Regions from separate parts of the Bradyrhizobium sp. 1200_D9_N1_1 genome, predicted to be linked through region 3. Evidence: predicted binding sites of a transcription regulator. Region 3 holds the regulator's gene; each other region holds the start of a gene.
What was found. Region 3 encodes LexA, which represses DNA repair genes until DNA is damaged. Its sites were predicted from a motif close to TGTTCNNNNTGTGTTCNG; they were not measured.
Positions count from the first base shown of each region.

Region 1: ruvC (crossover junction endodeoxyribonuclease RuvC) is a predicted target of LexA. The motif match lies at 4,317-4,334, and genes of this name have one in related genera.
Region 2: uvrA (excinuclease ABC subunit UvrA) is a predicted target of LexA. The motif match lies at 3,286-3,303, and genes of this name have one in related genera.

Region 1 is NZ_CP197226.1:8,321,249-8,328,610, forward strand. It holds gene AB5K84_RS39310 (metallophosphoesterase) at 1-855, opposite strand, end outside; gene AB5K84_RS39315 (DUF6869 domain-containing protein) at 941-1,810, opposite strand; gene ruvB (Holliday junction branch migration DNA helicase RuvB) at 1,904-2,935, opposite strand; gene ruvA (Holliday junction branch migration protein RuvA) at 2,956-3,573, opposite strand; gene ruvC (crossover junction endodeoxyribonuclease RuvC) at 3,759-4,286, opposite strand; gene AB5K84_RS39335 (YebC/PmpR family DNA-binding transcriptional regulator) at 4,526-5,272, opposite strand; gene AB5K84_RS39340 (methyl-accepting chemotaxis protein) at 5,478-7,226, shown strand; gene AB5K84_RS39345 (methyl-accepting chemotaxis protein) at 7,346-7,362, shown strand, end outside.
Region 2 is NZ_CP197226.1:4,767,138-4,774,499, forward strand. It holds gene AB5K84_RS22925 (DUF5615 family PIN-like protein) at 1-104, shown strand, start outside; gene uvrA (excinuclease ABC subunit UvrA) at 215-3,190, opposite strand; gene AB5K84_RS22935 (outer membrane protein) at 3,490-4,242, opposite strand; gene AB5K84_RS22940 (outer membrane protein) at 4,466-5,155, opposite strand; gene AB5K84_RS22945 (outer membrane protein) at 5,391-6,170, opposite strand; gene AB5K84_RS22950 (single-stranded DNA-binding protein) at 6,619-7,113, shown strand; gene AB5K84_RS22955 (DUF2306 domain-containing protein) at 7,314-7,362, shown strand, end outside.
Region 3 is NZ_CP197226.1:4,622,869-4,630,230, reverse strand. It holds gene AB5K84_RS22295 (HAD family hydrolase) at 1-306, shown strand, start outside; gene AB5K84_RS22290 (hypothetical protein) at 472-690, shown strand; gene AB5K84_RS22285 (molybdopterin molybdotransferase MoeA) at 914-2,125, shown strand; gene lexA (transcriptional repressor LexA) at 2,301-2,996, shown strand; gene AB5K84_RS22275 (hypothetical protein) at 3,284-3,484, shown strand; gene AB5K84_RS22270 (hypothetical protein) at 3,678-4,109, shown strand; gene AB5K84_RS22265 (GAF domain-containing protein) at 4,332-5,273, shown strand; gene AB5K84_RS22260 (ComEC/Rec2 family competence protein) at 5,283-7,362, opposite strand, start outside.

The sequences.
Region 1 (7,362 bases), 3.7 Mb from region 3:
ACGGAGCGGCATGAAGCTGCAACCGAGGCCGCCGGAGATGATGACGTCGCATTTCAGCCTGACATGACCATAGGCGAGCCGGAGGCCGTGCTGCCGCGGAACGGCGGGCGACCAGCCGAGCAGGCGAACCTGGCCGCCATGGGTGTGGCCGGACAGTTGCAGCGCGACGCGCGCGGGCACGCGCGGCGCGATGTTGGGCTCGTGCGCGAGCAGGATGATTGGCGCATCGTCCGTGACCTTGGCGAGCGTCGCGGTGAGATCGTCGGCACCGAAGCGCCCCGTGCTCCGGAAGCGCCGCGCCGGCAGAAAAGCGAGTTGATCGCCGAGGCCGGCGATCCAGAACGGGCGGCCGTCCTTGGTGAGGCGCACGGCGTCGTTCTCGTAGACGGGAATGCCGGCCGCCTCGAGCGCACGATGCGCCACCGTCGGGCCATGCCCGGCCTGCTGCACGGCCGTGTCCACCCAATAATCGTGATTACCCATGACGGCGTGGACGCCGAGCGGCGCTTTCAGGCCCGCGAGCACCCTGGCCCATTCCTTCGCGGGAATGATGCGCGTGACCTGGTGAAGACCGGCGACATAGTCGCCGAGCAGCACGACGAGGTCGGCGTTCAGGCCATTGGCGCGGTCGACGATGGCCTCGATCCGCTCCAGCGACATCCAGGGATCGCAGGCATGGACGTCGGCGATCACGGCGATCTTGAGCGGCAGATCCGCCGGCCATTGCCGCGGGGTCGGATGATAGCGGGTGACGCCGAGCCGGTGGGGCTCGATACCGACGCCGTAGGCGGCGGTCGAGAAGCCGAGAGCGGACAGGCCGCCGAAGGAACGGATGAGATGACGGCGCGTGATCATGGAAGCCCGCTTCTGCTACGGCGTCTTGATGCGGTCCGATTGAAGCGGAATTGGGGTACTCTTGTGCAGACCGTCTGCACAAGCGCTACCATCGGCTCTCGCCGATAAGCGCATCCAGCCGCGCCTTCAAATCGTCGGGCGCGCGGTAGTACCAGACGCCGCCGAGCAGGTCGCGAAAACGTGCGTCGGCGCGCGCCTCGCGCTCGATGCGGTCGATCGTCCCGACGCTGATCACGTCTTCGAGGGGACCGGCGGCCAGCAGCGACAGCAGCACCGGGTTGGACTCGATCTTGAGGATCTCCAGGATCAGGTCGATCATCCTGTCGGGATCGTCCTCGCGCAGGTCGCGCTCGAAATCCATGATCGCGAACAGATTGTCGTCCTGGTCGCGCTCGGATCTGGAATATTGCTCGACCCAGGCGCGCGCGAGCTCGGCGACCGACATGTTGGCGCAATCGAGCGGCTCGCGCGGCGTGCGCTGCGCCAGATGGTCGGCATGCCACGCCTCGCGATCGGCCAGGCTTGCAATACGCGACATCAAGGGATCGTCGGGACCGACATGCACGCCGCCCAGCAGCCAGCGCAGCCTGTCATTGTGCGCGGCTTCCTGCTCGACACGCGCCATCATCTCCTTGCCATGCGCATAGAATAGCGCCAGCAGGAACTTGTCGTTCAGCTGCATCACCGTCGGCTTGTCGGCCTCGGTCTTGAGCACATCGAGCACGAGATTGAGCGCGGCTTGCGGCTTGCGATGCGGCAGATGGTCGAAATAGACCTTGATGGCCCAGATGCTGCCGATCTGGTCGCGACGGCTGACGCGCTGAAGCGCGCACCACATCGATGCCAGCTCGCCAAGCGGCATCGAATCCAGCAACGCCTCGGTTTCGTCAGGCGTGCGCAGCTGCGGCGCGGCCGCGATGGTCTTGAGCAGCCTCGTGTCGTCCGTCGGCTCCATTCCTTCCCACTCCAGTCCGTGTACGGCGATCCCGTTCGCCGCGCGTTCGGATTAGTGCTGGGATGGAACCTGCGGGTTCATCGACTTCGGCGATCAGTCGTCGCTTTCGTCGGTGCCGAACAGGCCGAACTGCGCCGCATCGCGATTGGGTTCGGCGAGACCGAGATGGCGGAAGGCGTGCGAGGTGAGCAGGCGGCCGCGCGGGGTGCGCTGGAGATAGCCGCACTGGATCAGATAGGGCTCGATGATGTCCTCGATCGCATCGCGCGGCTCGGAGAGCGCTGCGGCCATCGTCTCGACACCGACGGGACCGCCGCCATAGTTCATTGCGATGGTGGTGAGGTAGCGGCGGTCCATGGCGTCCAGGCCCGCGGCGTCGACCTCGAGCGCGCTCAGCGCGTGATCGGCGATCTTGCGATCAATCGTGTCGGCATCCGCGGCGGAAGCAAAATCGCGCACGCGCCGGAGCAGGCGCCCGGCAATGCGCGGCGTGCCGCGGGCGCGGCGCGCGATCTCGTTGGCGCCGTCCGCGCTCATGCCGACGTTCAGCACGCGCGCGCCACGGCTGACGATGCTTTCGAGTTCCTCGATCGTGTAGAAATTCAGCCGGACCGGAATGCCGAAACGGTCGCGCAAGGGATTGGTGAGGAGGCCCGCACGCGTGGTGGCGCCGACGAGGGTGAACTTCGACAGCTCGATCTTCACCGAGCGCGCCGCCGGGCCCTCGCCGATGATGAGGTCGAGCTGAAAATCCTCCATCGCGGGATAGAGCACCTCTTCCACCGCCGGGCTCAGGCGATGGATCTCGTCGATGAAGAGCACGTCGCGCTCTTCGAGGTTGGTCAGCAGGGCGGCGAGGTCGCCGGCCTTGGCAATCACGGGACCCGACGTGGCGCGGAAGCCGACGCCGAGCTCCTTGGCCACGATCTGCGCCAGCGTGGTCTTGCCGAGGCCGGGGGGCCCGACGAACAGCACATGATCCAGCGCCTCGCCGCGCTTGCGCGCCGCCTCGATGAAGATCGAGAGGTTCTTGCGCGCCTGCTGCTGGCCGACGAAGTCGGACAGCGATTGCGGGCGCAGCGCGGTGTCGCCGACATCGTCGCTGCGGCGCTCTGGCGAGACCATGCGGTTGGCCTTGGGATCGCTCACTTCGCGAGTTCCTTCAGACCGAGGCGAATGAGCTGCGCCGTCTCGGCGCCTTCACCGGCGCTGCGCGAGGCCGACGCGATGGCCGCGGCGGCCTGCGGCTGGCCGTAACCGAGATTGACCAGCGCGGAGATCGCATCCGCCACCGGGCGCGGCGCGCGCTGGTCGTCGACGGCACCGGCAAGATGCACCACGGCGGGATCGACATTGGCGAAGGCCGGCGCCTTGTCCTTCAATTCGGTCACGATGCGCTCGGCCACCTTGGGGCCGACGCCCGGCGTGCGTGCCACCGCGGCCTTGTCGCGCAGCGCAATCGCATTGGCGAGGTCGGAGGGCGCCAGCGTGCCGAGCACCGCGAGCGCGACCTTGGCGCCGACACCCTGCACGGTCTGGAGCAGGCGAAACCATTCACGCTCCTGGTCGGTGCGGAAGCCGAACAGCTTGATCTGGTCCTCGCGGACATAGGTCTCGATCGACAGCACGGCGGCCTCGCCGGGCGACGGCAGATGCTGCAGCGTGCGCGTCGAGCAATGCACCTGGTAGCCGACGCCGCCGACGTCGAGGATGACGAAATCCTCGCCGTAGGAATCGATCAGGCCCTTCAGCTTGCCGATCATGATTGCGCAGCGCTCTTCTTGTTACCTCCCCCCTTGTGGGGGAGGTCGGATCGCCGAAGGCGATCCGGGAGGGGGGTAAGCCACAGACGCCGGCGCCCGGGGCTGCCCCCCTCCCCAACCCTCCCCCACAAGGGGGGAGGGAGAAGAGTGTGCGTGCGGCTCATGTTGCGCCTCATGACTCGAACTTAAACTCCCACCACCTTCAGCCTGAGCGCCGTGCTCTGGCGGTGATGGGCGTGGGTGATGGCGATGGCGAGCGCGTCGGCAGCGTCGGCTGACGGCGGTTCGGCCTTCGGCAGCAATATCTTCAGCATCATCGCGATCTGTTGCTTGTCGGCATGGCCGGCGCCGACCACAGTCTTCTTCACCTGGTTCGGCGCATATTCGGCGACGCTGATGCCGAACATTGCGGGCGCCAGCATGGCGACGCCCCGGGCCTGGCCGAGCTTCAGCGTCGCAACGCCGTCCTTGTTCACAAAAGTCTGCTCGACGGCGGCTTCCATCGGCTTGTGATCGGACAGGACAGAGGCGAGCCCTTCGTGGATCGCGAGCAGGCGGCTGGACAGCGGCAGGTCGTCCGGCGGTTCCACCGAACCGCAGGCGACATAGATCAGGCGGTTGCCCTCAGCCTCGATCACGCCCCAGCCGGTACGGCGCAGGCCAGGGTCGATGCCGATGATGCGAACGGGGCCACGAATCGGGAGCGCAGTCATGGGCCAGTGATAGCGGCTGGCTGCGGCGGGGGAAACAGAAACAGAACGGAAGTAACAGGGGAAGTGTCGCTCTTCGCCTCTCCCCGCTTGCGGGGAGAGGCCGGAATGCGCGCGAAGCGCGGATTCCGGGTGAGGGGACTCTCCACGAGTCCCTCTATCACCGCCGACGCGGAAACAGCCCCTCACCCCAACCCTCTCCCCGCAGAGCGGGGCGAGGGCGCGCACCGTTCGTGTGTCCCCTACCCGCCCATCTTGGCAACAAGCGCGTCCGACACCTCGAAATTGGCGTAGACGTTCTGGACGTCGTCGTGCTCGTTGAGCAGGTCCATCAGCTTGAGCAGCTTCTCGCCGGTCTCGTCATCGACGGCGACCGTGTTCTGCGGCTTCCAGATCAGCGCGGCCTTGCGCGGCTCGCCGAACTTGGCTTCCAGCGCCTTGGCGACGTCGCGATAGCCTTCGGTCGAGGCGTAGATCTCGTGTCCGCCTTCGCCGGAGACGACGTCGTCTGCGCCGGCCTCGATCGCGGCATCGAGCACCGCGTCGTCGGAAGCGACGCTGCGGTCGTATTCGATGATGCCGGTGCGGTCGAACATGAAGGAGACCGAACCGGTTTCGCCGAGATTGCCGCCCGACTTGGTGAAGAAGGAGCGGATGTCGGAGGCGGCGCGGTTGCGGTTGTCGGTCAGCGCCTCGACGATGACGGCGACGCCGCCGGGGCCATAACCCTCGTAGCGGATCTCGTCATAGTTCTCGCCATCGCTGCCGAGCGCCTTCTTGATGGCGCGCTCGATATTGTCCTTCGGCATGTTCTCCGCGCGCGCGGCGATCACGGCGGCGCGCAGGCGCGGGTTCATGGCGGGGTCGGGCGTGCCGAGCTTGGCGGCGACGGTGATTTCCCGCGCCAGCTTGCCGAACAGCTTCGACTTCTGGGCATCCTGCCGCCCCTTGCGGTGCATGATGTTCTTGAATTGGGAGTGTCCGGCCATGCGTGGTCTCGTAAAGGAATCGTGCGCCTAAGGCGAGCGTGGGAAGCGCGGCCTTATAGGCCGCCAACCCACCGGAATGAAAGAGGCTCTACGACTTTAAGGTAACACCGTAGTGGCCCTTGCCCAGATGTCAGGCATCGTTAACCCTGACTTCATTCCGGCCTGCGAAAATAGCGTACGACCGTCCCCCGACAAGAGAGACCTGATGGCGTTCGGACTATTTCGGAAGCGTCTGCCGGACATGGCTGCGCCCGCGGCCGCCCCGCAGGCTGCGGCGCCGCCGGCCCATTCCGAGCCCGGCCCGGCCGCTGAGAGCGATTCTGCCAGGGAAATCCTGGAACTGCTGGAACTCGAGCTGGGCGCGATGATTCGCCAGCTCGAGCGCGCCGCCAATTCGGTGGCCGGCGGCGCCGAAGCGACCGCCACAACCCTTGCGGCCATCCGCGACCGGACCGACGCCCTGACCGGCCGCACCAACGCCGCACAGTCGACCGCATCCACCTTCGCCCATGCCGCCGACAAGTTTACCCAGTCCGCGCTGGGCATCGGCGCGCAGGTTCGCGAGGCCGGCAAGCTCGCCGACGAGGCCAGTGCCGCGGCGCAGGAAGCCCGCGCCAATGTCGACCGCTTGCGCGAGTCCTCCGCCGCCATCGGCAACGTCGTCAATCTGATCGCGCAGATCGCGCGGCAGACGACGCTGCTCGCGCTCAACTCGACCATCGAGGCCGCGCGCGCGGGCGCTGCGGGCAAGGGCTTTGCGGTCGTCGCGACCGAAGTGAAAGCGCTCGCGGTGCAGACCCAGGGCGCGACGGAAGAGATCACCAAAAAGATCGATGCACTGCAGCGCGACGCCGCCGGCTCCGCCGATGCCGTGCACCGCATTTCGCAGGCGATCGAGGCGATCCGCCCGGTATTCGAGACCGTCAATGGCGCGGTCGCCGAGCAAAACGCCACCACGAGCGAAGTCTCCGGCAATGCCGCCAGCGCGTCGGAGTTCATCGTCTCGGTCGGCCAGAGCGCGGCCGAGATCGACGCCGCGACCAAGGCGGCCGAGACCCATGGCGAGAACGTCGCCAGCGCCGGCAAGGCGGTCACCACCTTCGCACAGAAGCTGAAATCGCGCTGCGCGGTGCTGCTGCGCCAGAGCGAGCACGACGACCGCCGCAAGACCGAGCGGCTGCCCTGCCATCTCAAATTCGAGAGCGCACGCGGCGTGATGCCGGTCTACGAGATCGCGATGGACGGCGTGCTGATCGGCGGTGCGGATGCAGGCCGGCTGACGCCGCAAGCGATCATCGAAGGCAGCCTCGAACTGGTCGGCGCCTGCCGCCTGCGCGTCGTCGAGCAGTCCAAGGCCGGAGCCCGCGCGCATTTCGTCAATCCCGATGCCGAGCTCCGCGAGAAGATCGAGGACCGGCTGTGGTCGATCCACGAGGAGAACACGGAGTTCGTCACCCGCGCCATGGAAGCGGGCAACGCGCTGACCCAAATCTTCGAGCATGCGGTTGCACGCGGCGAGGTCGGGATCGACGACCTCTTCGACACCGACTATGTGGAGATCGCAGGCACCAATCCACAGCAATACCGCACTAGATATCTGGATTGGGCCGACCGCGCACTGCCGCCGTTCCAGGAAGCGTTTCTCGCCAAGGAACCGCGCATGGCGTTCTGCGCCATGGTCGACCGCAACGGCTTCCTGCCGGTGCACAACAAGATCTATTCGCATCCGCAGCGGCCGGGCGACGCCGCCTGGAACACGGCCAACAGCCGCAACCGGCGCATCTTCAACGATCCGGCGGGGCTCGCGGCCGCGCGCAACCTGCGCTCGTACCTGGTCCAGAGTTATGCGCGCGACATGGGCAACGGGAATACGGTGATGATGCGCGAAATCGACGTCCCGATCCGCGTGCAGGGCCGGCACTGGGGCGGATTCCGCACAGCTTACAAGCTGTAGTGCCCGCTCTCGTGCACTCCTGGGCAAGACGCCGCTCGCGAATCATCCTCTAAGGTCGAAACTGGAATGGGAATGCCGCCGAGAGCCAATCCACGGCTCTGACTGGAGAAAACCCGTACATGTCTCTGGCACAACT
Region 2 (7,362 bases), 140 kb from region 3:
CACTCGCGGAAGCCTTACGTCGTGCTGGATACGATGCGGCTCATGTGGTCGAGTTCGGAATGGCGGCAACATCGACAATCGCGCGCTGGTGCGACAGTTTCTGAGCGCCATGCCGCAAATTGTCGAAGCCGTCGCGCGGGGCGAGGCCGTCATCGAGTTCGTCGGTGGTTAGTCATGGCAAGCGGGACCGAACCACAGTAGCGGCGAGGCTGCGCTACTCCGCCGCCTCGCTCGTGCTCCGCCGCTTCGGCTTCCTTGCCTTCTTCAGCACCGGCTCCAGAAACTTGCCGGTATAGCTCCTTGGCGCCTTCGCGATGTCTTCCGGCGGGCCCCAGGCGACGATCTCGCCGCCGCCGTCGCCGCCTTCGGGGCCGAGGTCGATGACCCAGTCGGCGGTCTTGATGACTTCGAGATTGTGCTCGATGACGACGACCGTGTTGCCCTGCGCGACCAGCTCGTGCAGCACCTCCAGGAGCTTCTTGACGTCGTGGAAGTGCAGGCCGGTGGTGGGCTCGTCCAGGATGTAGAGCGTGCGGCCGGTGGCGCGCTTGGACAGCTCCTTGGCGAGCTTGACGCGCTGGGCTTCGCCGCCTGACAGCGTGGTGGCCTGCTGACCCACGTGGATGTAGTCGAGGCCGACGCGGTGCAGGGTCTGGAAGGTCTCGCGCACGCGCGGGACCGCCTTGAAGAAGTCGGCGGCTTCCTCGACGGTCATGTCGAGCACATCGGCGATGCTCTTGCCCTTGAACAGGACCTCCAGCGTCTCGCGGTTGTAGCGCTTGCCCTTGCAGACGTCGCAGGTGACGTAGACATCGGGCAGGAAGTGCATCTCGATCTTGATGACGCCATCGCCCTGGCAGGCCTCGCAGCGGCCGCCCTTGACGTTGAAGGAGAAGCGGCCGGGCTCGTAGCCGCGCGCCTTCGCTTCGGGCAGGCCGGCGAACCATTCGCGGATCGGCGTGAAGGCGCCGGTATAGGTCGCGGGATTCGAGCGCGGGGTACGGCCGATCGGCGACTGGTCGATGTCGATGATCTTGTCGATATGCTCCAGGCCCTCGATGCGGTCGTGCGGGGCGGCGCCTTCGCTGGCATTGTTCAGCTTGCGGGCGATCGCGCGGTAGAGCGTGTCGATCAGCAGCGTCGACTTGCCGCCGCCGGAAACACCGGTGACGCAGGTGAACAGGCCGAGCGGAATCTCGGCGGTGACGTTCTTGAGGTTATTGCCGCGCGCGTTGACCACCTTGATGGTGCGGCGATGGTTCGGCGGGCGCCGCTCCGGCACCTCGACCTCGAGCTCGCCGGTCAGGTATTTTCCGGTGAGCGATTTCGGGTTGCGCATGATCTCGGCGGGCGTGCCTTCGGCGACGATGTGGCCGCCATGCATGCCGGCGCCGGGGCCGATGTCGAGCACGTAGTCGGCGAGACGAATGGCGTCCTCATCATGCTCGACCACGACCACGGTGTTGCCGAGGTCGCGCAGGCGCTTGAGCGTGTCGAGCAGGCGCGCGTTGTCGCGCTGGTGCAGGCCGATCGAGGGCTCGTCCAGCACGTAGAGCACGCCGGTCAGCCCCGAGCCGATCTGCGAGGCCAGGCGGATGCGCTGGCTCTCGCCGCCGGACAGCGTGCCGGAGGAGCGGGAGAGGGTGAGATAGTTGAGGCCGACGTCGAGCAGAAAGGTGAGGCGTTCGCGGATCTCCTTGAGGATGCGGCCGGCGATCTCGTTCTGCTGCTTGTTCAGCGCCTCCGGCACGGTCTCGAACCACTCGCCGGCCTTCTTGACCGACAGTTCGGAGATCTCGCCGATGTGCTTGGTGCCGACCTTGACGCAGAGCGCCTCGGGCTTGAGCCGAAAACCGTTGCAGGCGCCGCAGGGCACGTCGTGGAAATACTTCGCCAGCTCCTCGCGCGCCCACTCGCTCTCGGTCTCGCGGTAGCGGCGGTTGATGTTGGTGATGACGCCCTCGAACGGCTTCTTGGTGTCGTAGGAGCGCACCCCGTCCTCGTAGGAGAACTTGATCTCGTCCTCGCCGGAGCCATGTAGGATCGCGTCTCTCGTCTTCTTGGGCAGATCCTTCCACTTGGTGGTCAGCGTGAACTTGTAGTGCTTGCCGAGCGCCGTCAGCGTCTGCACGTAATAGGGTGATGACGATTTCGCCCAGGGCGCGATCGCGCCCTTGCCGATGGCGAGCTCCTTGTCGGGGATGACGAGGTCCTCGTCGACATGCTGCTCGACGCCGAGGCCGCCGCAAGCGGGGCAGGCGCCGTAGGGGTTGTTGAACGAGAACAGGCGCGGCTCGATCTCGGGAATCGTGAAGCCGGAGACGGGGCAGGCGAACTTTTCCGAGAACAGGATGCGCTCGGGTCCGCTCTTGTCGTGGATCTTCGCGGTCTTCTTCTTCTCCTCGGCCGGCGCGGCCGCGGGCGCATCGGCGAACTCGACGACGGCAAGGCCCTCGGCGAGCTTCAGCGCGGTCTCGAAGCTTTCGGCGAGACGCTGGCCGATGTCGGCGCGCACCACGATGCGGTCGACGACGACGTCGATGTCGTGCGGAAACTTCTTGTCGAGCGTCGGCGCTTCCGCGAGCTCATGGAAGGTGCCGTCGATCTTGACGCGCTGAAAGCCCTTCTTGAGCCATTCGGCGAGCTCCTTGCGGTACTCGCCCTTGCGGCCGCGCACGACCGGCGCGAGCAGATAGAGGCGGGTGCCCTCGGGCAGCGCCAGCACGCGGTCCACCATCTGCGAGACGGTCTGGCTCTCGATCGGCAGGCCGGTGGCCGGCGAATAGGGCACGCCGACGCGCGCCCACAACAGGCGCATATAGTCGTAGATTTCGGTGACGGTGCCGACGGTGGAGCGCGGGTTCTTCGAGGTCGTCTTCTGCTCGATCGAGATCGCCGGCGACAGGCCGTCGATCTGGTCCACGTCAGGCTTCTGCATCATCTCCAGGAACTGGCGCGCATAGGCCGACAGCGATTCGACGTAGCGGCGCTGGCCCTCGGCATAGATGGTGTCGAAGGCGAGCGAGGATTTGCCGGAGCCGGAGAGGCCGGTGAACACCACGAGCTTGTCGCGGGGAATCTCGACGTCGATGTTCTTGAGGTTATGCTCGCGCGCGCCACGGATCGTAATTGCGCGCAGGCTCGAGCCCGCGTTCTGTTGTTGGCGCTTCGCCTTGATCACTTCATCCATCCCGGTGTCCTCAGGGAATCCCAAAGACGCGCGGCCGCGCCAATGGTGAAGGCGCGCTTTGCCCGGAACCGGGATCGGCGCCGATGGGGTTGTCAGCGAACGTAGGAAGAACAGCGGCGGATTTCCAGTGGGACTTGCGAATCGTCAACGGATTGTTGGCGTGCTGGCGGCATCTGGCAGCAGCGGAGCACCGGAACGGCCTCTCGCCCCACGATTCCCTGACGGCTCGGCTGTCCGCGAAAACAAAAAGGCCGGCACAAGGCCGGCCTTTCGTAACGCGATCGCGATGGAGGCGAAGCTCAGTACTTCGCGACGACGGGGCCGCCGAAGGTGTAGTTGAGGCGGACGGTGCCCATGTCGACGTCCTGCTTGATGCTGTCGCTGCGGGTGGCCACGCCGAGGAAGGTGAAAGTGTCGGTGTGCTTGCCCATGAACAAGTGGTTGTATTCGACCGCGACCGACCAGTTCGGAGCGAAGCCGAATTCGATGCCGGTGCCGACGGTCCCGCCCCAGCGCGTTTCGTTCGCGGTGTCGAGCGTAATGCCAGCCAGAGTGCCGCTGAACTTGTTGTGGGTGACGGCCGCGCCGCCCTTCACGTACCAGAGCACGTTGTTCCAGGCATAGCCGACTTGGCCGGTGAAGAGGCCGATGGCGTCGATCTTGGTATTGTTCACCAGCGGGAAGAGAGCGGCGGGAGCGCTGACGTTCGAGCCCTTCAGGTCAGCCCAATCGCCCTGGGCTTCAAGGCCGAACACCCAGCTGCTGGACTGCCAGCGATAGCCGATCTGGCCGCCGACGAGAGCGCCGGTCGCATTGTGACAGCCTTCAGCCGTGACCGGAATTGCGGCGACTCCGACGGCGGTGAGATCCCAGCAATTATGGCTCGAGCCGCCACCCGCGTTGCCGCCGATGTAGAACCCGCTCCAGTTGTAGATCGAGGCCACGGCCACGGGCGCCTTGGTGTAAGGGCGAGCCGCCAGGTCAGCCGCCGAGGCAGGAGCCAACGCGCTGAGCACGAGCAGACTGGCCGAAGCCAGCACAATTCTCTTCATTTCAAATTCCCCAGTTTCGTTTCTCTTCGTCGGCGAAAAGCAGCGGACCCAACGACCCGACTGATGTCATTGCTATACATTATTAAAGCCAAAGGTTGTGTCACCGAGGTGCCACACCTCTCCGAAAACGCTAGCGAGCGGCTGAATTGGATACTTGGGCGCGAAAAACAAAAAGGCCGGCGCGAGGCCGGCCTTTCGTGACGATGTGCGTCGGTGGCGAAGATCAGTACTTCGCGACGATCGGGCCGCCAAAGTGATAGTTCACGCCGACCTGCACGGTGTGGAAGTTGAGCGTGCCGGTGGGCAGGGCGCCCGAGAAGTAGGTCTCGCCGCCGAGGCTGCGATAGAGGTACTCGCCCTTGACCGACCACTGCGGCGCGAAGAACGCTTCGACGCCCGCGCCGACGGTCCAGCCGGAGTGGAACTTGCTGTCCGAGACGGACACGCCGAGTGCGGAGAGGGTGATCTTGTTGTCGATCCAGGCGTAGCCGCCCGTGCCGTAGAACAGGACGTTGTTGACGGCGTAGCCGATGCGGCCGCGCACGGTGCCCATCGCGTCGGTCTTCGAGCTCACGGTCGCGGTCGCAACGCCGAAGCCGGGGACAACGGTCGCGCCGGTCGCCGAGGCGCTGACGTCAGCCCAGGTGCCATCGGCTTCGACACCGAACACGACGTTGCCGGTCTGCCAGTTGTAGCCGGCGGTGCCGCCGACGAAGCCACCCTTCATCTTCGGGTCGCCCGAGCCGTTTTCCCAGGCGCCGCCACCGACGATACCGAGGTAGAAGCCGGTCCAGTTGTAGACCGAGGCCACGGCCACCGGAGCCTTCGTGTACGGGCGAGCCGCGAGATCAGCAGCCGACGCGGGGGCCGCAAAAGCGAACAAACAGGCCGAAGCCAACAAAACCTTCTTCATTTTCAACCTAAATCCCAGTCCCAGTTTCTGTTGTGCCTTCCACGATCGGGAAGGGCATCGGACGCTGTGGTCCAACTGACGTCGTGCTTACACCAGCAAAGCCGCAAGTTGTGTCTCTCAAAAGCCACAACAGTCACAAAACGTAATGGTTGCTGACTTATAGCCGCCGGCATGTCGCACAAAAAAAGGCCGGCACGGGGCCGGCCTTCAATCTTCAAGTGATATCAAAGAGATATCAGTACTTCGCGATGACCGGGCCACCCCAGCGATAGTTCACGCGGACCAGGCCGATATCGACGTCCTGACCGATGCGTTCCGAGCGTGTGAAAGCGCCGGCCGGAGCCACAACGAAGTTGCCGGAGCCGGCGAAGCCGATGGTGCGATTGCCCATGAAGATGTGATCGTACTCGACGCCGACCGTCCAGTTTGGCGCGAATCCGAACTCGAGGCCGGCACCCACGGTGCCGCCCCAGCGGGTCTCGTTGGCCCGATCGAATTCGAGGCCGGTGATGACATCGTAGCCGCGGTAGCGATCGCTGACGACGGCGCCGCCGCCCTTCACGTAGAACAGCACGTTATTCCAGGCATAGCCGACTTGGCCTGTGAACAAACCGAACGCGTTGATCTTGGAGCGGTCGCGAAGACCCGTGCCGATGAACGTCGTGCTGACGTTGTCTCCGGAGAAGTCGGCCCAGTTGCCCTGGCCTTCGAGCCCGAACACCCAATTGGCCGACTGCCAGCGATAGCCGACCTGGCCGCCGACCGTGCCGCCGGTCGCGTTGTGACAACCTTCGCCAATCAGAACGCCGGTGACGGGAGTTACAAAATCCCAGCATTTGTGGGCCGAGCCGCCGCCGCCGTTGATGCCGATGTAGAAGCCGCTCCAGTCGTAGATGGCCGCGACCATTGGCGGCGGAGCCTTCGTGTAGGGACGCGCCGCCAGATCCGCCGCGCTTGCAGGAGCCGACAGGCTCAACGCCACTGCACCGATTGCACCAATCAAAATCTTATTCATTGCAGTCTCCCCAATTCCGCCGCTTCTTGAAATCCCAGAAGCGGCCAAGCAGGCGCGACGCCCATATGAAATCAATTCCGAGGCAAACGTAGCCTAACGGGTGAGCAGAGTCCGTCGCCGAAATACAACAGTCGCGCGATAAGTGCGGCGTATGTAACTTAATGAATGTTAAGTGCTTTTTGTCGTTCACGGGAACCTGAAAAGGTTCCATCCGGCGCCAGCCATTTGAGCAGTACGCGGGCACCGCTCGGGCCATACATTTCGCGCTTGCTCGAACAGGAACAAATCTGGAACGAGCCGACGGCCGATGCTATATATGGGGATAACCTGAGGGCTGGTGGGCTGATCGGTCCGCGCAAGCGTATAGGGTCGCCTCAATAGGTTGCAGAGGACCGCGGGGCGCGGTCGGGCCTTATCAATTCAGTGGCATTCGGAGTGGAGAGCGGCGATGGCGGGAAGCGTCAACAAGGTCATTCTGGTTGGAAATCTCGGCAAGGATCCTGAAATCCGCCGTACCCAGGACGGGCGGCCGATCGCGAATTTGAGCATCGCGACCTCGGAGACCTGGCGCGACAAGAACAGCGGCGAGCGCAAGGAAAAGACCGAGTGGCATCGCGTCGTGATCTTCAATGAAGGCCTCTGCAAGGTCGCCGAGCAGTACCTGAAGAAGGGCGCCAAGGTTTATATCGAGGGCGCGCTCCAGACCCGCAAATGGACCGACCAGAGCGGCGTTGAGAAGTACTCCACCGAAGTCGTGCTCCAGGGGTTCAACTCGACGCTGACGATGCTCGACGGCCGCGGCGGCGGGGGAGGCGGCAGCTTCGGCGAGGAGCCGGGCGGCGATTTCGGCTCCTCCGGTCCCGTCAGCAGCGCGCCGCGCCGCGCCGTCGCCGCCGGTGGCGGTGGCCGCAACAGCGACATGGACGACGACATCCCGTTCTGAGGCGGGCGGGCGCTTCGCCCCGAATGTTGTCGTGCTCGCGTAGAGCCGCAGGAATTCTTACCAATTGGCGGGCAGGGCTCGGTTTTTCCGAGCTTGCCTCATGTGCTGCTTCAAGCCTTTGACGGGGCATCATGTGAATGGTATTAACTTGATGTTAATCCTATTCACATGGATCATCCGCCGATCGGAGGAAGCCCCGCATGAGCCTCGCGCCGCTGCTTACGGCTGCTCCGGCGATCCCGCTGCATG
Region 3 (7,362 bases):
AAGCAGATGCCGCTCTACGCCTTCTCCAACACCAACCGGCCGCATGTCGACCATTTCTCGAAGGAATACGCCGACCTGCTCGGCCATTTCCGCGAGCTGTACCTGTCGTCCAGCATCGGCCTGCGCAAGCCGGACGCGGCGGCGTTCGACCATGTCGTGGCGGCCATCGGTGTGCCCGCCAGGCGCATCGTGTTCTTCGACGACCTCGCCGAAAACGTCGAGGGAGCGCGGGCGCGCGGATTGACCGCGGTGCATGTGACCTCGCCCCGCGATGTCGGCGACGCGCTCGAGGCGCTGGGAATCTGATCGAGACGCATCGGCCGGCGGGTGAAACCGGGGAGCTCCCGGAACCGATCTGGCCGAGATGAGGAACCAAATCGCTTTGTACATTTTTATACAGAGTTCCGGGAACGGAATGCCCGCTTCCGGACTCTTGAGTCCGTTGGGACTTCTACAGACGGACGTATCATCGTGTTGGGCAAGACCTACCTCACCAAACAAGCCTCTCTTCTGCTCGAATTCGCCAGAACGACTTCGGATTCTGACCTCTCCGCCAAGCTGATCAGCAAGGCCGCCGACCTGAAATCCCAGGCCGATCCGCTGCCCGACAAGGATCAAGGCCCCAAGCCCCCTGACGTGGCTCCCGACGTGGCGCCGGACCTCCGTCCGGACCGCCAGACCGGTCGTTGACCGATGCTGGCCGTGGCTCCCGTCATTGTCGTCCTTGCCATGGCCACGCTCGTTCCCGTCTTTCTCGTCCGTCAGATCATGCCGCGGCAGAGCTGACGGTCCCTCATGACTGGACGGATCAAGCAGGATAAATCCTGATCCGGTCCCATTTTGCTTCATCGCCCGCGCTCGGCTAGAACTCTTGCCGCCCATTCGTCCAGACTTTCCGAGCAGGAGTTTCGCCGTGGCCTTGATGCCGGTTTCTGACGCGCTCGCCGCGGTGCTGGCCGGCGCGGAGCCGCTGCCTGAAGAGATGATTCCCCTCGACGAGGCCTACCACCGCGTGCTCGCGCGCGACGTCGCGGCGCGGCGTACCCAGCCGCCCGAGGCGATGTCGGCCATGGACGGCTACGCCGTGCGCGCAGCCGATGCGGCCAGGGTCGACGCGCAGCTCACCATGATCGGCGAGGTCGCGGCGGGCCGGCCGTTCGCGGGAGCGGTCAGCGCCGGCGAAGCGGTGCGAATCTTCACCGGCGGCGTCGTTCCCGCCGGAGCGGACGCGGTCGTGATCCAGGAGGATACGGTCGCCGAGGGCAAGCGCATCACAATCAAGGAAGCCGCTATCGCCGGTCGGCACATCCGGCCCGCCGGCGTCGACTTCCGCGAGGGCGACGTGCTCCTGCGCAAGGGAACCCGGCTCACCGAGCGCGACCTCGCGCTCGCCGCCGGGATGAACCATCCAGACCTGCCCATCCGCCGCCGTCCGAAGGTCGCGATCCTCGCCACCGGCGACGAGCTGGTGATGCCGGGCACCACGCCGGGCCCCGGCCAGATCGTCTATTCCAACGGCTATGCCCTGCACGCCCTCGCCCGCCAGGAGGGCGCAGATACCATCGACCTCGGCGTTGCCGCCGATACGCTGGAGGCCACCACAGCCGGCATCCGCCGTGCCCGAGAGAGCGGCGCCGACATCCTGATCACGATCGGCGGCGCCTCGGTCGGCGACCACGATCTGGTCCAGCAGGCGCTGAAGGCCGAAGGCATTGCGATGGCGTTCTGGAAGATCGCGATGCGGCCGGGCAAGCCGATGATGCACGGCCGGCTAGGGGCGATGGGGGTGATCGGCCTGCCCGGCAATCCCGTGTCGTCCTATGTGTGCGGCTTCCTGTTCATGGTGCCGTTGATTCGCGCCCTGTCGGGCCGCGCCGTGATTCACCATCGTCGCGAGCGCGCCGTGCTCGGCCGCGATGTTGGCGCCAATGACCAGCGCGAGGACTATCTTCGTGCGCGCCTGGAGCGGCGCGACGACGGCATGCTTGTCGCCCTTCCCGTCAATCATCAGGATTCCTCGCTGCTTGCGAATCTCGCTGCGGCGCAGGCACTTCTCGTGCGCGCGCCGTTCGCGCCGAAGGCCGAGGCAGGCGCGCCTTGCGAGGTGCTGCGACTGCCCGCCTGAACGCACTGGTCCTGCGCGTTCCGCGAACTTTGTCGCGTTCACGGTAAATTAAGCAGTTGCGGAACACATATCGAACATATAGTGTCCGTTCATGATTTGTTTCGAGCATCTGGCGGCTCGCCGCTGAATTCACCGTCTCGGAATCGAACGACATCAACCGGGGGATTTGGTCGAGATGTTAACGCGCAAACAATACGAGCTTCTGCGATTCATCAGCGAGCGTTTGAAGGAAAGCGGTGTGCCGCCCTCCTTCGACGAGATGAAGGACGCGCTCGACCTGCGCTCGAAGTCGGGCATCCATCGCCTGATCACCGCACTGGAGGAGCGCGGCTTCATCCGGCGCCTGCCCAACCGGGCCCGCGCGATCGAGGTGATCAAGCTGCCCGAGCTGCAGGCCGCCGCTGGCAACCGCCGTGGCTTCACGCCGAGCGTCATCGAGGGCAATCTCGGCAAGGTGCGAGCGAGCTCCAGCGCGGACGAGGGCGAACGCCCCGTTGCGGTGCCGGTGATGGGCCGCATCGCGGCCGGCACGCCGATCGAAGCGTTGCAGACCCGCAGCCACACCATCAGCGTACCGCCCGACATGCTCGGCTCGGGCGAGCACTACGCGCTCGAAGTGCGCGGCGACTCGATGGTCGAAGCCGGCATCCTCGACGGCGACATGGCGCTGATCCAGCGCAATGAGAGCGCCGACACCGGCGACATCGTGGTGGCGCTGATCGACGACGAGGAAGCGACGCTGAAGCGCTTCCGCCGCCGCGGCGCCTCGATCGCGCTCGAGCCCGCCAATGCGGCCTATGAGGTCCGCATCCTGCCGCCCAACCGGGTGAAGATTCAGGGCAAGCTGATCGGCCTGTACCGGAAGTACTGAGTGTGATCCGGACTGGAGGGCCGCGTTAGCGCAAAGTGCGCAGCGGTTTTCCCTCGCGACAAGCGCAGGACGCGCTTGCGCGGAGATCATGCTCAAGCAATCACCTAAAGCGCGCCCCGCCGGTTGGCGACCCGCGCGTTGACGATTGGAGCGGACGATTGTCCGCTCCGGCTGGATAGTCTTTCTGGTTTTGCTCAGATTATCCGGCCCCCCGCTAGCGCTACATCCTCGCCACGCCGCACGAAGCCCTCATCGCTTCGTGGCCCTGGAGAGCGAGGAGACAATCAATGCGCAAGATCGTTTTGAGCACCGTCACGGTGGCGCTGTTCGTAGCATCCGCGTCGCAAGCCTTCGCCGCACAGTCGCACCATGTCCGCAAGGCAACGCAGACGACGAGCGAGCAATTGCGCAATGCCCGCAACGCCGTCGCGCAGCCGTCGCAACCCGCCTGGCAATATTCGGGCTGGTCGGCACCTGCTGGTCGCTGACGGAGACGCACGCCAAATGCACGGAAGCGGTTTTTGTTCCTGAGGCATTTGAAAAAGATATTGTGATGGCAGCCTGCGGACCCAAGCCGCAGATTTGCCTACAACCAAGAAGACGCTAACATGCTTCCACTCTGATAGAGGCCAGTGCCTCCGAAGGAGGCGCGGGTCGCTATCCCTGAATGAGGAGCACCCGATGTGTGACTACAGCCTGCATGCCGTCGCGACGCGTCCCGCACAAGTCGGCGAGACGATCGTCACGACCACCTTCCGCGGCACCTCGACGCGCGGCTTCGCCTCCGAGGCCGACATGTCCGTCGCGGTCTGCCTGCTGCCGGGAACGGAGCTCGCCTTCGCCGACAACGTCCGCTACGACAATCGCTGGATCTGGACGCGCACCATCAACTCCCGCGTCGGCAAGTTCGGCAAGATCGATCCGCACATTCCCGATCGCCATCATGACGCGATCGAATTCCCCGACGGCAAATACGTACTCGTGACGCAACTCGTCGAAGGCCAGCGCGCGACCGTGCTGCAATTGCCGGTGACCCAGCCGGCCGGCGAGCGTGAACACAAGCCGGAGATCATCGCTGACAGGCCGACGATCACACGCCTGCCGATCGGCTGATGTACCTCCCCCCGGCGCAGAGGTCGGGGCCGGGATTGAAATTGCCATCGCCGGCCGTGGCCGGCGAGATGGTATGATTTGCGTCTTCCGGAATCTTCCGCCGAGATCAGGCTCGCACCTGCCCATCGCACGAAGTTTGCGCGGCCCTGCCTGAATTTTGAACGTCCGTTCCGCGGCCAGATCGCCGATGCTGTCAAAGGCTTGAGGCGGCGGACACGTTCGATGAAAACCTTCATTCGCGTCGTTGAACTCTGGGTGCCGGACCGGACGCGTATGCGGCTGGAATTCGGCGGCGGCCTCTACGGCGAAGGGCTGTCTGCGTTCAAGGCCGTGAGCGAGGACTTGCGCTTCGGATACGACGAGGGCCTTCCCGGCAAGGCCTGGGCCAGCGGCCATCCCGTGATCCTCACTAAATTCGCCAACTCCTATTTCAAGCGGACCGACCAGGCGCTCGCGGCCGGCCTCACCTGCGGCGTGGCGGTCCCGGTGTTTTCAGGCGAGTTTTTGCAGGCCGTCATGGTGCTGTTCTGCGGCGACGACGAGGCGCATGTCGGCGCGATCGAGCTCTGGCACAATGATCCCGATAGCTCCCACGAGATGGGGCTCGTCGACGGCTACTATGGCACCGCCGACATGTTCGAATTCAACTCCCGCCACACCAGGTTTCCCCGCGGCTTCGGTCTGCCCGGACGCACCTGGAAAGCGGGCCTGCCGCTGATCATCAAGGACCTGCACAACGCCAGGAGTTTTCTGCGCTGGGAAGACGCCGCCGAGGTCGGGATCAATCTCGGCGTCGGCGTGCCCTATCGGACCGGCACCGACCAGACCTGGGTGCTGACTTTCCTGTCCGCACAGGCGACGCCGATTGCGCGACGCTTCGAGATCTGGGTGCCGAACGAGGCCCGTTCGGCACTGGTCTTTCGCGCCGGCGATTGCAGCGCGCAGACAGACCTTGCCGCGCTCTATGCGGACAAATCCATCGCCAGGGGCGACGGCAGCATCGGCGGAGCCTGGGCCACCGGAATGCCCGCGCTCAACGACGATCTCGGGCACGACGGCTCGGCCGCAGCCGCGGAGGCCCGCGCAATCGGACTGAGCCAGATGGTGGCCCTGCCGGTAATCGGGAGTGCCGGGCTCGAAGCCGTGCTGGCCTGGTACCTATAGCCCGTCCGCTCAATCCTCGGCCTGCAGGTCGGCCTCGGACGGCGTCGCGTCCCGGTTACGGGGGGCCGCCGCCTGCGGCGCAAGGCTCGCGCTGAAATCGCCCTCGCCGGCGGTCGCCGGCGACCACGGACGATCGGTGCCTCTCGCTTTCACCGCCTGAACCGCAAAGCCGTCGCCACGCCGTGTCAGCGCGAGCGCGCCTTGCGCGGCGAGTCGCTGCCGGTCGACCACCATCGCCACACAATCCGCTGGCGCCGGCCGCGCCGTCACCACCAGCGCAGCGCGGCTGCAATCATCCGCCAGAGCGTCGATGCGCAAGGCCAGCGCGACCAGGCGCCCGTCGGCGAGCGGCGTCACGCAGCCGGCCTCGTCGCACGACACGCCGGCGGCGAGCGAGGGACTACCGGCATCGCGCGGATCGGCGTCGGCAGCCAACCACTCCTTCAGCAGAAAGCCGTCCTTGTTCGCCCGGATCATTTGCAGGTGCCCGTCCCTGCCCCGCACCGCGACACTCTGGCCGTCCCCGGCGATCAGAATATCCGGCTGCCGGTCTGCCAGCCCCCAGAGGATCGCGACCAACAGCACCAGCGCGCCTGACCAGCGTAAGGGCGTGCGCAGCAGGCCCATCACGATGATCCCGAGGCTCGCCGCGATCAGCGGCGCAATGCCGAACGCCGGGATGCGGCCGACCGCGCCCGGCAGCGCGGCCACCCAGCGCGAGACCGCGACCATCCAGTCGATGCCGATCCCCATCAGCCACCAGAACACGCCGTCGAGCCCGAACGGCGCCGCGAGCAATCCGAGCAGTCCCGCCGGCATCACCAGCGCCGACACCACCGGCATCGCCCCGAGGTTGGCAAGCACGCCGAACGGGGTGACGCGGTGGAAGTGGAAGGCGGCATAGGGCGTGGTCGCAAGCCCCGCGATCAGCGAGGCCAGAAACAGCATCGCGATCTCGCGGCCGCCCCACATCGCGATGCGCGCGGTCGCCGAATGATCGGGCGAAGCGAACAGGTTCGGCATGCCGATCTGCACCAGCGCAACCAGCCCCAGCGTTGCCGCAAACGACATCTGGAAGCTCGGATGCACCAGCGCTTCGGGCGCGACCGCGAGCACGATCAACGCGGCCACGGCCAGCGTGCGGAAGGTGATGGCGCGTCGGTCGACCATGACGGCGATCAGCACCACGGCGGTCATGAAGAACGAGCGTTGCGTCGCGACCTCCGCGCCCGAGAGCAGCAGATAGAATGCGGCGGCCACCAGCGCCGCAGCCGCCGACCATTTCTTGATGGGGAAGCCGACCGCCAGTCCCGGAATCAGAGCGAGCAGCGCGCGGACCGCGAAGAACACGACGCCGGCGACCACCGCCATGTGGTAACCGGAGATCGAGAGCACATGGCCCAGCCCTGAAATGAACATGGCATCGTTGACGGGCGTGGTGATCGCGTCGCGCCGCCCCGTCAGCAGCGCCGTCGCGATCGCGCGATTGTCGCCTTCGAGCGTTGCCCGGACGCGCGCGTCGATCGCATCGCGCAGGCCCTGCATGAAGGCGGCATAGCGCAGCCGCAAGCCACCGGCATCGGGCGGCACCGCAGCCGCGATCGCCCCCATCACGAAGCCGGAGGCGCCGATGCCCTGGAAAAACATGTCGCGCGAGAAATCGTAGCTGCCGGGGCGCACCGGCGAAATCGGCGGCATCAGCCGCGCCTTCAACTGCACGAAGCTGCCGACCTCCGGCGCAGTCCCCTTGCGCACCGAGAGGCGCACGCGCTCCAGCTTCACCTCGCTCCGCTGCGCCTCCATCGCGGCGACACGCAGCACGAAACGGTCGGTGCGCTCGCGGATGTCGCGCGTCTCGACGAAGCCCGACAACGCCACCGAATAGAGCGGTTTTGCGAGAACGGTGTGAGCAATGCGCGCCGTCTTCCAGGTCGCCACGGCAAAACCGGCCGCAATCGCCGCGATCATGATCGCGGGGGCGAACAGCCGGCTCCGCCGCAACAGGACGGCGCCAAGCATGAGCGCGGCCGCGATCGCGGCAACGACCCACAGCACCGGCTCGTGATCGGCGGTAAAGTAGAGTGCGATG